DNA from 2 places in the Streptomyces sp. NRRL B-3229 genome. Region 1 is predicted to be linked to the other one. Evidence: riboswitches for the same ligand, from Rfam matches in the RefSeq annotation. Region 1 holds a riboswitch; the other holds the start of a gene.

Region 1 (4,412 bases):
TTCCGGGACGTCGTCGTCCTGAAGATCGTCAAACGGTTCCTGGACACCGGCGTGTCGCTTCAGAACATCCGCACCACGGTCCAGCACCTGCGGGAGCGGGGTTTCCAGGACCTGGAGCGCATGACGCTCATGAGCGACGGGGCCACGGTCTACGAGTGCACCTCGCCGGACGAGGTCCACGCTCTGCTCCAGGGCGGACAGGGGATCTTCGGGATCGCCGTGGGTGTGGTGTGGCGGGACGTCGAGAGCGCGCTGTCGCAGTTGCACGGGGAGCGGGTGGACACCGGCGAGACGCTCGTCGGGAGCAACCCCGCGGACGAGCTGGCGCGGCGGCGCAACCGGGCTGTCTGAGGTCCTGCCCCGCTGTCCCGGCGGGGCATTGTCAGTGGTGTAGGGCAGCATCGGACATGTGAGAAAAGCGCCCACGATCCTGCATCTCGACATGGATGCCTTCTACGCCTCGGCGGAGCAGGCGTCCAAGCCGAGTCTGCGCGGGAAGGCCGTCGTCGTGGGCGGGCTGGGGCCGCGGGGTGTGGTGGCCACCGCGTCCTACGAGGCCCGGGTGTTCGGGGTGCACTCGGCGATGCCCATGGCCCAGGCGAGACGGCTCGCGCCGAACGCCGCGTATCTCGTGCCGCGCTTCGGGTTCTACAAGGCGATCAGCGAGCAGGTGATGGGGCTGCTGCGGGAGCTGTCGCCGCTCGTGGAGCCGCTGAGCCTGGACGAGGCGTTCGTCGATCTGGAGGCCGGTGGAGCGGCCTGGGACGAGGGGTCGGCCCGGCTGGCCGGAGCGAGGCTGCGGGCCGACATACGGGCCGTCACGGGGCTCACCGGGTCCGTGGGGCTCGCCGCCTCCAAGATGCTCGCGAAGATCGCCTCCGAGCAGGCCAAGCCGGACGGGCTGGTGGTGATCGAGCCGGGGACCGAGCGGGCCCTGCTGGGGCCCATGTCGGTGCGGACCCTGCCGGGGGTCGGGCCGGCGACGGGGGACCATCTGCGTCGGGCCGGGATCCACACCGTCGAGGAGATCGTGGAGGCGGGGGAGGACGAGCTCGTACGGCTGCTGGGGAAGGCGCACGGGCACGGCCTGTACGCGATGGCGCTGGCGCGGGACGAGCGGGCCGTGGTGGCGGAGCGGGAGACGAAGTCGGTGTCGGTGGAGGACACGTACGACGTGGACATCCATGACCGGGTCCGGGTCGGGCTCGAGGTGCAGCGGCTGGCGGACCGGTGTGTGCGGCGGTTGCGGGGGGCCGGACTGTCGGGGCGGACCATCGTGTTGAAGGTGCGGCGGTACGACTTCTCGACCCTGACGCGGTCCGAGACGCTGCGGGGGCCCACGGACGACCCCGCGGTGGTGCGGGAGGCCGCTCTGCGGTTGCTGGAGGGGGTGGACTCCACCGGGGGCGTGCGGTTGCTGGGGGTCGGGGTCTCGGGGCTCGCCGACTTCACTCAGGAGGATCTGTTCGCCCAGGCCGCGGGGGAGGCGCATCACGATCACGCCGTGGAGGAGGTCGCCGATGACGTGCCGGTCGAGGGGCGGGAGCCGGCGGTCGAGCGGCGGTGGGTCGCCGGGCACGACGTGCGGCATGCCGAGTACGGGCACGGGTGGGTTCAGGGGAGCGGGGTGGGGCGGGTGACCGTGCGGTTCGAGACGCCGGAGTCCCCTCCGGGGCGGGTGCGGACGTTTCCTGTCGACGATCCTGCGCTGGAGGTCGCCGAGCCGTTGCCGTTGGTCGAGCGGAAGGGTGTGCCGGGGTCTCAGGGCTCCACGTCCTCCGGGCCTGCGATCTTGCCGAAGGAGCGGTCCGGCAGCGGTGGTGGTGGGGCGAGGTCCAGGCCGTAGTGGTGGTAGAGCTGGAGTTCCTGGGCCGGGGAGAGGTGGCGGCCCACGCCGAAGTCGGGGGCGTCCTTGATCAGGGAGCGGTCGTAGGGGACCTTCAGGTTGCCCTCGACCAGTTCGCTGGGCTCCAGGGGGACGAAGGCGTCGCGTGAGAAGAGGCCGGTGCGTATCGCCGCCCACTCCGGGACCCCGGTGGCGTCGTCGAGGTAGACCTCGTCGACGGTGCCGATCTTCGTGCCGTTGCGGTCGAACGCCTTGCGGCCGATCAGGTGGCGCGGATCGATGTCGGTCTGCACGGGCCCTCCACTTGGTCGCACCTCATCCGAAGCGGTCGTAAGACTACGAAAGAGCACATTGGGGTGGGCGGCCACTCGAACGCTCGATCGTGGACCTCGCTGGTAGGCTTGCAAGCGGCTGTCGACCCCGTGCGGGAGAGTCCTCCAGACGACATCGGAGGCGCCGAAGGAGCAAATCCTCCCCGGAATCTCTCAGGCTCACGTACCGCACGGACGAGGTCACTCTGGAAAGCAGGGCGGGTGTCGACGGCGGCCTCCGCTCTCACCGACGGTGAAAGCCGGTGGCCCCTCGGGCGACCGGTGAAGCTCTCAGGTTGAGATGACAGAGGGGGAGGCCGTCGGGGTACCCGCGCCGGGGTACCCCTCGAAGGTCGCGTCAGACCAGGAGGCCTCCGCAATGACCGCCCACCGCATTCCGCTCGCAGAGCTCGAGCAGGGGATCCCGTTCGAGCAGCGTCACATCGGTCCCGACCACGAGGCCCGGGCCAAGATGCTCGCCCACGTCGGGTACGGCTCGCTCGACGAGCTGACCGCCGCCGCGGTGCCCGATGTGATCAAGAACGCCGATGCCCTGGAGCTGCCCGGAGCGCGCACCGAAGCCGAGGTGCTGGCCGAGCTGCGGTCGCTGGCCGACCGGAACCAGGTCCTCGCCCCCATGATCGGACTCGGCTACTACGGCACCTTCACGCCGCCCGTCATCCTGCGGAACGTGATGGAGAACCCGGCCTGGTACACCGCCTACACGCCGTACCAGCCGGAGATCTCGCAGGGTCGGCTGGAAGCCCTGCTGAACTTCCAGACCATGGTCGCCGAACTCACCGGGCTGCCGACCTCCGGCGCCTCGCTGCTCGACGAGGGCACGGCGGCCGCCGAGGCCATGGCCCTGTCCCGGCGCATGGGGAAGAACAAGAAGGGCCTCTTCCTCATCGACGCGGACGCCCTTCCGCAGACCATCGCCGTCATCGAGACCCGCGCCGAGCCGACCGGTGTCGAGGTCGTCGTGGCGGACCTGAGCCAGGGCATCCCGGCCGAGGTCGCCTCCCGTGAGATCAACGGCGTGCTCCTCCAGTACCCCGGGGCCTCCGGGGCCGTACGCGACATCAAGCCCGTCATCGACCAGGCTCACGAGCTCGGCGCGCTCGTGACCGTCGCCGCCGACCTGCTCGCGCTGACCCTGCTGAGGTCGCCGGGTGAACTCGGTGCTGACATCGCGATCGGGACCACGCAGCGGTTCGGTGTGCCGATCGGCTTCGGCGGGCCGCACGCGGGCTACATGGCCGTGCACGAGAAGTTCGCGCGCAGCCTGCCCGGGCGGCTCGTGGGTGTGTCCGTGGACGCCGACGGGAACAAGGCGTACCGGCTCGCGCTCCAGACGCGTGAGCAGCACATCCGGCGGGAGAAGGCGACCAGCAACATCTGCACCGCGCAGGTGCTGCTCGCGGTCATGGCCGGCATGTACGCGGTCTACCACGGGCCCGACGGGCTCAAGGCCATCGCGCGGCGGACCCACCGGTACGCGAACATCCTCGCCGCGGGGCTCACCGCCGGTGGCGTGGAGGTCGTGCACGGCTCCTACTTCGACACGCTCACCGTGCGCGTGGCCGGCAAGGCGGCCGAGGTCGTCGCCGCCGCGCGGCGCAACGGCGTCAACCTGCACCTCGTCGACGCCGACCACGTGTCCCTCGCCTGTGACGAGACCACCCTGCGGGCCCAGGTGACCGCCGTGTGGGACGCGTTCGGGGTCGAGGCCGACATCGAGGCGCTGGACGCGGCCACCGAGGAGGCACTGCCGGACGCGCTGCTGCGGGGCGACGACTTCCTCACCCACCCCGTGTTCCACCAGTACCGCTCCGAGACCGCGATGCTGCGCTACCTGCGCCGGCTCGCCGACCGGGACTACGCGCTGGACCGGGGCATGATCCCGCTGGGCTCCTGCACCATGAAGCTCAACGCGACCACCGAGATGGAGCCGGTCACCTGGCCCGAGTTCGGGCAGCTGCACCCCTTCGCGCCCGCCGAGCAGGCCGAGGGCTATCTGACCCTGATCCGGGAGCTGGAGGAGCGGCTCGCCGAGGTCACCGGGTACGACAACGTGTCGCTCCAGCCGAATGCCGGGTCGCAGGGCGAGCTGGCCGGGCTGCTCGCGGTGCGCGGATACCACCGGGCCAACGGGGACGAGCAGCGGACCGTGTGTCTGATCCCGTCGTCCGCGCACGGGACCAACGCCGCCAGCGCCGTGATGGCGGGCATGAAGGTCGTCGTCGTGAAGACCG
Region 2 (4,412 bases), on a different contig from region 1:
GGCGTTGCGGTTGACCGTGATGCCGACCTCGTGGAGACGGTCCTCGGCCTGCTTGCCGTCCAGCTCGGACTCGCGCAGGTCGACGAGGATGAGGTGCACGTCGGTGCCGCCGGAGAGCACGTTGACCCCGGCCTCCCGGGCGTCGTCGGCCGTCAGGCGCTCGGCGAGGATGCGCGCGCCTTCCACCGTACGCCGCTGGCGCTCCTTGAACTCCTCGCCCGCCGCCACCTTGAAGGACACCGCCTTCGCCGCGATCACGTGCTCCAGGGGGCCGCCCTGGAAGCCCGGGAAGACGGAGGAGTTCAGCTTCTTCGCGAAGTCCTTCTTCGCCAGGATGATCCCGCCGCGCGGGCCGCCCAGCGTCTTGTGGGTCGTGGAGGTGACCACGTCCGCGTGCTCGACCGGGTTCGGGTGCAGCCCGGCCGCGACCAGACCGGCGAAGTGCGCCATGTCGACCCACAGGTACGCCCCGACCTCGTCGGCGATCCGCCGGAACTCCGCGAAGTCCAGCTGCCGCGGGTAGGCGGACCAGCCCGCGATGATCACCTTCGGGCGGTGTTCGCGCGCGAGCTTCTCCAGCTCGGCCATGTCGACCAGGCCGGTGGCGGAGTCCACGTGGTACGCGACCACGTTGAACTGCTTGCCGGAGAAGTTCAGCCGCATCCCGTGGGTCAGGTGACCGCCGTGCGCGAGGTCGAGACCGAGGATGGTGTCGCCGGGCTGGGCCAGCGCGAACAGCGCGGCCTGGTTGGCGGAGGCACCGGAGTGGGGCTGCACGTTGGCGTACTCGGCGCCGAACAGCTCCTTGAGCCGGTCGATGGCGATCTGCTCGGCCACGTCGACGTGCTCGCAGCCGCCGTAGTAGCGGCGGCCCGGGTAGCCCTCGGCGTACTTGTTGGTGAGGACCGAGCCCTGCGCCTCCATGACCGCGAGCGGAGCGAAGTTCTCCGAGGCGATCATCTCGAGCGTGGACTGCTGCCTGACCAGCTCGGCGTCGACCGCGGCGGCGATCTCCGGGTCGAGCTCGTGCAGGGGCGTGTTCAGTGCGGACATCAGGTGCAGACTCCTCAGCCGGCGGAAAAGGCGGTGTACTCGTCGGCGGAGAGCAGGTCGGCCGGCTCCTCCGCGACGCGTACCTTGAACAGCCAGCCGCCCTCGAAGGGGGCGGAGTTCACCAGCGCCGGGTCGCTGACGACGTCCTCGTTGACCTCGGTGACCTCACCGGAGACGGGGGAGTACAGGTCGGAGACCGACTTGGTCGACTCCAGCTCGCCGCAGGTCTCGCCCGCGGTCACCGTGTCACCGACCTCGGGGAGCTGGACGAAGACGACATCGCCGAGCGCGTTGGCCGCGTGCTCCGTGATGCCGACCGTCGAGACGCCGTCCTCGGCGCCCGACAGCCACTCGTGCTCCTTGCTGTAACGCAGCTGCTGGGGGTTGCTCATGGCCTGAATTCTCCTGTACGCGGGGGACTGCTGACGAAGGGGGGGACTGCGGAAGGCGTGCGTGAGCCGTGACTCCATGCTCAGCATCACCTACGGCGGTTACTTCTGGCGCTTGTAGAACGGCAGCGCCACGACCTCGTACGGCTCGTGGCTGCCCCGGATGTCCACGCCGACACCCGCCGTGCCCGGCGCCGCGTGGGCGGCGTCGACGTACGCCATGGCGATCGGCTTGCCCAGCGTGGGGGAGGGGGCGCCGGAGGTGACCTCGCCGATCACCTGGCCGTCCGCCACGACCGCGTACCCGGCCCGCGGGACGCGACGCCCCTCGGCGACCAGCCCGACGAGGACGCGCGGCGGCTCGTGGTTCGCGTTCTCCGCGGCCTCGCGCAGGGCGGCGCGGCCCACGAAGTCGCCCTCCTTCTCGAACTTCACGACCCGTCCGAGCCCGGCGTCGAAGGGGGTCAGCTCACGGGACAGCTCGTGCCCGTAGAGCGGCATGCCCGCCTCCAGACGCAGCGTGTCCCGGCAGGACAGCCCGCAGGGGACGAGACCGACGCCCTCGCCCGCCTTGGTGAGCGCCTGCCACAGCTCCACCGCGTGCTCCGGCTTCACGAACAGCTCGAAGCCGTCCTCCCCGGTGTACCCGGTGCGCGCGATCAGCGCGGGCACCCCGGCGACCGTGCCCGGCAGTCCGGCGTAGTACTTCAGGCCGTCGAGGTCGGCGTCGGTCAGCGAGGCGAGGATCCCGGGGGACTCCGGTCCCTGCACGGCGATCAGCGCGTACGCGTCCCGGTCGTCCCGCACCTCGGCGTCGAAGCCGGCCGCGCGCTCGGTCAGCGCGTCGAGGACGACCTGGGCGTTGGAGGCGTTGGCGACCACCATGTACTCGGTCTCACCCAGCCGGTAGACGATCAGGTCGTCCAGGATGCCGCCGTCGGCCTGGCAGATCATGGTGTAGCGGGCCCGGCCGACACCGACCGAGGCGATGTTGCCGACGAGGGCGAAGTTCAGCAGCTGCGCGGCCTGTGGTCCGGTCACGGTGATCTCGCCCATGTGGGAGAGGTCGAACAGCCCGGCCCGGGTGCGCACCGCGTTGTGCTCGTCGCGCTCGGAGCCGTAGCGCAGGGGCATGTCCCAGCCGGCGAAGTCGGTCATCGTGGCACCGAGGGAGCGGTGCAGGGCGTCGAGCGCGGTGTGCCGGGGTGCAGAACTGGTCATCGGACGGTCGTCTCCAGAATCCAAGGCATGACAGGCGAGGTCTTTCCTCCCCATCTGTCATCGGAACCTGAGAGGTTCGCCATGAAGGACATGGCTTGCACCGTGGGTGGGGCCACCGGCATCGGCGGCCCGCTTTTCAGATGTGCCTCGCCCGCGCGGTAACGGGGCCTGAGAGATTCAAGGGAGGGACTTGCTCCTTCGGCGCCCGGGTACACGTACCCGGGACTCTCCCGCGCGGATTCAAACGGCCGGTATGCAGTTGGCGCCGCCATCATTGCACGCCTGCGAGGCCGACGTCAGGGCCGGATCCGACGCCTCCTTCTGTAACCGGTCTGTGGCGGTACGCGTACAGAAACGCGAGAGATCATCCATTACCTTCTCTTTACGCTCGGTGGGGAGGGGTAGAACCCCCTGAACCCGGAGGAGGACGATGACGGTGAACAGGACCACCGCGTACGCGACGACCTCGGGCATCGCGCTGCCCAAGCAGCCCGCGGCGCCGGCCGTCGAGGCCCGCGGCGCTCACCCCGTCGTCCGTGACCTCCGCGAGCGCGCGGGTCGCAGCCCGCACGCCCTGCTCTTCGGTCCCCAGGACCTCGTCGTCGTCACCGGCCTGCCCGGCAGCGGCAAGTCCACGCTCATGAAGCGGGCGGTCACCGGCACCCGCGTCGACTCCCAGGACACCCGCGACCGCTGGGACGGCCGGCTGTCCCGCTTCCTGCCGTACGCCGTCTACCGCCCCCTGGTCCGGCTCGCGCACTACGCCGGACTGCGCCGCGCCCTGCGCTCCGGCGCCGGTGTGGTGGTGCACGACTGCGGGACCCAGACCTGGGTGCGCGGCTGGCTGGCCCGCGAGGCCCGCCGCCGCGGCGGCACCCTGCACCTGCTGCTCCTCGACGTCACGACGGACACCGCGCTCGAGGGCCAGCGCGAGCGCGGCCGGGGTGTCTCCCGGTACGCCTTCCAGCGGCACCGGGGCGCGGCCGCCCGTCTGATCCGCTCCGTGGAACGCGGCGACCTGCCCCCGGGCTGTGGCTCGGCGATCCTCCTGGACCGCGACGCGGCGGACGTCCTGCGCCGGATCGGCTTCACGGGCTGAGCGACCCGTCCGCCGTGACTTCGCTTCCGTGACTTCGCTTCCGTGACTCCGCTTCCCGGGACGAGCCACACATCCCGTGCACCCGCTAGCCTTTCAGCCACATCAGCGGTTCACAGCAGGCGGTCAGAACACATGGACTTCCCGGCGGATCTTCCCGCGGACTTCCCGGCACAGTCGGCACACCCCCACCCGCACGGCGGGTGGCCGGGCAACGAGCTGGAGGAGGTGCTCTCGGCCTCCCTCGGCATCCCCTCGGCCGGCGGACGGATCATCGAGGTCCTCGGCCGCAGCTTCGTCTGGGTCCCGCTGCCCAACGGCGGTGGCCCGCACAGCGGCCCCCTCGACCTGCCCACCCTGGAGATCGCCGGCCAGGCGTACGTCCCGGTCTTCAGCTCCGAGGAGCAGTTCCGCCAGGTCGTCGGCTCGCACCTGTCGTACACGATCGCCCCGGCGGTGGAGTTCGCCCGCGGTCTGCCCCCGCACGTGGGCATCGCCGTGAACCCCGACGGCGTGGTCGGTGTCCCGCTGCCGCCCGCCGCGGTCGCCGACCTCTGCCGCGTGGGCCGGACCCCGCTGGACGGCCCCAACACCGGTGGCCGCGTCAAGCTCTACGAGCCCGACTGGCAGGACGACCCGGTCGACTTCCTGGC

What was found. A riboswitch is a leader RNA that binds a small molecule or an ion and turns the genes downstream of it on or off. The one in region 1 is predicted to bind glycine.
Region 2: it holds a riboswitch for glycine, as region 1 does, so the genes downstream of both, gcvT (glycine cleavage system aminomethyltransferase GcvT) here and gcvP (aminomethyl-transferring glycine dehydrogenase) in region 1, are expected to answer to the same signal.

What each region holds. Positions count from the first base shown of each region.
Region 1 is NZ_JOGP01000005.1:8,445-12,856, forward strand. Features, by position in the region: gene IF54_RS0108605 (MerR family transcriptional regulator) at 1-351, shown strand, start outside; gene IF54_RS0108610 (DNA polymerase IV) at 410-1,846, shown strand; gene IF54_RS0108615 (PRC-barrel domain-containing protein) at 1,762-2,139, opposite strand; glycine riboswitch at 2,262-2,357, shown strand; gene gcvP (aminomethyl-transferring glycine dehydrogenase) at 2,537-4,412, shown strand, end outside.
Region 2 is NZ_JOGP01000004.1:316,553-320,964, reverse strand. Features, by position in the region: gene glyA (serine hydroxymethyltransferase) at 1-1,053, opposite strand, end outside; gene gcvH (glycine cleavage system protein GcvH) at 1,068-1,445, opposite strand; gene gcvT (glycine cleavage system aminomethyltransferase GcvT) at 1,545-2,663, opposite strand; glycine riboswitch at 2,810-2,906, opposite strand; gene IF54_RS0108205 (AAA family ATPase) at 3,094-3,762, shown strand; gene IF54_RS0108200 (enhanced serine sensitivity protein SseB) at 3,895-4,412, shown strand, end outside.